2 regions of the Neobacillus sp. NRS-1170 genome follow, and region 1 is predicted to be linked to the other one. Evidence: riboswitches for the same ligand, from Rfam matches in the RefSeq annotation. Region 1 holds a riboswitch; the other holds the start of a gene.
The links. A riboswitch is a leader RNA that binds a small molecule or an ion and turns the genes downstream of it on or off. The one in region 1 is predicted to bind thiamine pyrophosphate.
Positions count from the first base shown of each region.

Region 2: another riboswitch for thiamine pyrophosphate. It lies ahead of ACIFOT_RS00205 (thiamine phosphate synthase); the one in region 1 lies ahead of thiM (hydroxyethylthiazole kinase).

Region 1 is NZ_JBITPF010000032.1:70,195-72,398, forward strand. It holds gene thiD (bifunctional hydroxymethylpyrimidine kinase/phosphomethylpyrimidine kinase) at 1-288, opposite strand, end outside; gene thiM (hydroxyethylthiazole kinase) at 302-1,108, opposite strand; TPP riboswitch at 1,189-1,298, opposite strand; gene ACIFOT_RS15085 (glutaredoxin family protein) at 1,449-1,694, opposite strand; gene ACIFOT_RS15090 (TatD family hydrolase) at 1,709-2,204, opposite strand, start outside.
Region 2 is NZ_JBITPF010000003.1:50,158-52,361, forward strand. It holds gene ACIFOT_RS00200 (hypothetical protein) at 18-707, shown strand; TPP riboswitch at 835-943, shown strand; gene ACIFOT_RS00205 (thiamine phosphate synthase) at 1,095-1,679, shown strand; gene thiO (glycine oxidase ThiO) at 1,681-2,204, shown strand, end outside.

The sequences.
Region 1 (2,204 bases):
ATTATATTTTCTTATATTTTCAGCAACCGCCTCGATAATCTCTGCATTAAACAGCATTCCGGTTTTCACGGCATCCGTTCCCATATCATCACCAATCGCTTGCATTTGTTTTACTACGGCTTCTACTGACATCGGATACACTCCATGAACACCGAGTGTATTTTGCGCGGTAACTGCGGTTAAAGCTGACATCCCAAAAACCTGTAATTCCTGAAAAGTTTTAAGATCTGCCTGGATTCCCGCTCCACCGCCGCTATCCGATCCTGCAATCGTTAATGCTTTTTTCATTTTATTTGCCCCCTTAAACCTGTTTGATTGCGCAGTATTGTTTGATATCATCAGTTGAAACAACTGACAATTGGTTTAAAAATTCGATTTGGAAACTGCCTGGTCCTTGTTCAATTGTTTTTTGTGCTGCCTTTTCCGCTGCAATTCCATAAAAAGTTAACGCAGCAACGGAAGCCTTGATTAGATCTTTTTCGACACCTGCAAAAGCACCGATTACAGAGGTCAATAAGCATCCTGTGCCCGTTACTTTTGTTAAAATTGGATGACCATTTGCAATGGCATATGTGGTATTGCCATCGCTGACGATATCTTCCTTTCCGGTAATGACTACTAAGCAATTCATTTTCTGGGCAGCTGTAATCGCAAGATCAATCACATTTCCCTCGGTATTACCAGCGTCAACGCCCTTGATTTCCCACTTTTCACCAACGACATTTGCAATTTCCGCCGCATTTCCTCTAATGATTGCGACTTTAACTTCCTTCATGATTTTTTGGGCTGTGTCTGTCCGATAGCTTGTTGCTCCAGCACCAACTGGGTCAAAAATGACCGGGACATTGTGTTGATTTGCAGATTTTCCTGCAAGAATCATAGAATTGACGTTTTGAGAGTTTAAGGTACCAATATTTAAAACGAGCGCACTAGCGATTTTGGCCATATCGGCTACTTCTTCCTCTGCATAAGCCATAACCGGTGATGCCCCAAGTGCCAAAAGCCCATTTGCGGTAAAATTCGTTACCACTACATTTGTGATATTATGTACAAGTGGATTCACTTCTCTTACTTTTTGTAATGTTTCATACAAACTGTTTTTTTCCATTAGATTTTCCTCTTTTCTTTTTTTAAAATAAAAAAACCAGATCCACACATGGACCTGGTTCATAAGCAAGTAAGCGCAATGACTATTCTCGACTACTTTCCTACGCTGGTATTATCCAGATCAGGTCCAAAGGGTTAAAAACGTTGCCGTTTTCTCTCAGCCCGCATTATGGGCACCCCTAGTAGATACTTAACGTATTAATTTCAAATCAATAATACTCCTATTAAACTTATAAGTAAAGATTTAATTACTTAAAAAAATTATCCTATAAGGTTTACATAATATTATTATGATAAATAAAAAATACTTCCTTGTCTATTCCTTCATATACTAAATGTTTTTATTCTTTTTTCGCCAGCTCCATTAGCTCCTTTAATTCATTTGTAAATCCTTTCACTACCCGATTACCAACAACTGTTACTGGCACCCCTAAAAAACCGTACCCTTCCACTTCCTTTTGATATTCAGGGTTTTCCGAAACGTTCCTAGTTTCAAAAAGGATCCCTTCTTCTGTAAGAACTTTTTTAACCATTGTACATTCAATGCAGTCGTTTGTCGTATAGACTATCACTTGCTTGCTCATCATTGATTTCCCTTCTTTTAACGATTTTCTAGCTCATAAAATGATACCGTGTTTCGCCATAATGTATCAGAAACTTCTTCTAATGACAATTTTTTTATTTTTGAAATTTCCCGTATTGTTTCAATCATCATATTCGGATGGGTCATTTTCCCGGTAAAAGGACCTTCGAACGGCCATGGACCGTCTGTTTCAATCATTATCTGCTCTAGAGGATACATGTGAACGATGTTCCTTATTTTTTCTTTATAAACGATATCAGGGGTAACAGAAATAAAATAGCCATTCTCTATCATTCTCATGATGGTTTTCTGGTCTCCCTTAAACCAGTGAAAATGTGCCTTTTTAATAGAGTACTTTTCCAAAAGATCACAAACAATCGGTGCATCCTCATGGACTGCGTGAAGGACAATTGGTTTATCCCATACGACCGCACTTTGGACAAATTTCTCCAGTATATTATGATATTGTTCATATTGGACGTCAGAAACCTTATTCTGTTGCCTTAAATAATAT
Region 2 (2,204 bases), on a different contig from region 1:
TTCGGGAGGCATAACGAATGAGAAGGATAAATCCAGGCTCCGTCATTTCTTACATAAAGTATGGGAATCTAAAGATACCAAAGAATATTCAGTACGAATGCCCGGAATGCAGAAAAACCACTGAATTTATGCTTAATGCAAACTACCAGAGCAGTAAGCATGGCATGGTAACTGAGAGTAGTTGTCCATTATGTAAAAAATCAGCAGTATTCGTCATAATGACTAAGGAAGGTATAGATGAACAAGGCGAAAATGCTGATACTTTTATTTATGACCTTCAAGCTTCCAAACATCCGGTAAATCAAATAGAAAGTCTACCCAATATACCCAAGGATCTGATCAGGGCCTACCGTTCAGCAATAAATGTTTATGAAGCTAGAGAAAATTCAGCTACTGCCGTTATGTCAAAACGTGTGATTGAAAGTATCCTAAAGCATTTTCTCGGGGATAAAAGTAAGGCTCAGCCTTTGTCTCAACAGCTTGAAATCCTGCCGAATCATGTGGATTTGGCAAAGCCTATTCAATCCCTTAGCCATTTATTGGCAACTGAGGGTTCCCTTCATCGGATGCTTGAATTGGAAACGGAAATGGATTACGAGACAACATCGTTAATAATGGACTTATTAGAAAACTTGATTGAGTATCTTTTTGTTTTGCCCGGGAAAATCGAAGTTACCAATAATAAGATAGGAAAGAAATTTAATTAGCAGAAAGCATAGTAAACTAAATATAAGTTAAATGAAGGTTCCCTTAGTATAAAAAAGTTATTTAACTTTTCTAACAGAAGTGTTAACATTATCCTTAAAGGTTAACATTACAAATTAATATTTCAAGCAATTCCGCTAGAGGTGCCTTTTTAAAGGGCTGAGATTGAAGTGTTACTTCGGGACTCTATGAACCTGATCTGGGTAATACCAGCGTAGGGAAGTGGAAAACTGGATATTTGAAGAACCATCGTTTCTATTCAAATTTTCGACCACTTCCTTAAACATTTGGAAGTGGTTTTTTGTTTTTCACTTTATTTCATAGATAAGCGGAATCTTCTCAAAGGAGGGACTTGTATTTTCACTAGTTTTAATGGGAAAGAGTTCCATATTATCTCCAATGGAAAAATGCCGATCGAGCAATTATGTGAAATTGTAATGGATATTCACCCATATGTAACGGCGATTCACTTACGAGAGAAACAAAGATCAGCTAGGGAGCTTTTTCACGCAGTTGAACTTTTAACAAAGAAAAACATACCCCTATCTAAGATCATTATTAATGATCGGGTCGATGTTGCCTTCGTAACAAGGGTCAGGGGAGTTCAATTAGCCTTTCATAGTTTAGATGCAGACCTTGTAAAAGAAAATTTTCCTCAACTTGTGTTAGGGAGTTCCATTCACTCCTACGAGGAAGGAGAAAAAGCAAAAGAGAAGGGTGCTGATTACCTCCTATACGGTCATGTTTTCCCTTCACAGTCAAAACCGGGTAAGACCCCAAAAGGGTTTGAAGAATTATCGAGGCTAACACAACTATCCATTCCTGTTATTGCTATCGGAGGCATAACCCCAGAGAATACGGGGCAGGTACTTCAGGCAGGGGTAAAGGGGATTGCAGTCATGTCAGGAGTTTTAGAAGCGCCCGATCCATTATCCGCTGTTAAAACTTACGTTCATGCATTAGAGGAGGGTTAAAGTGGAAAATTCATTTGATGTTGCCATAATTGGTGGAGGAATTAATGGGACCTCCATTGCCTATCAACTATCAAAAATGGGAAGAAAAGCAATCATCATTGAGAAAGATCAATTGGCTTGCCAAGCGTCAAGTGCGGCTGCCGGAATGCTGGCAGCACAAGCGGAGATTGAACAAGACGGTCCTTTATTCCAGTTGGCTTTAAAAAGTCAGGCGATGTTTTCTGCAATCACAAGTGAGTTATATGAATATTCAGGAATCGATATCGAGTATGTGAATAAAGGGATGTTCAAAATTGCTGAAACCGAAGAAATAGCAAACGAAGTAAAAAAACAGGTTGCCTTTCAAAGGAAATGGGATCCAAAAATTAAATGGCTGGATGCAAAGGAATTACAAGAAATGGAACCTTCCCTTTCGCCAAATGTAGTCGGAGCGATGTTTCTCCCTAACGATGGGCATGTGCAGCCAGCAAAGTTAACCGATGCGTTTGCCAAAGCGGCAGTCTATTTTGGGGCGGAAATACGTGA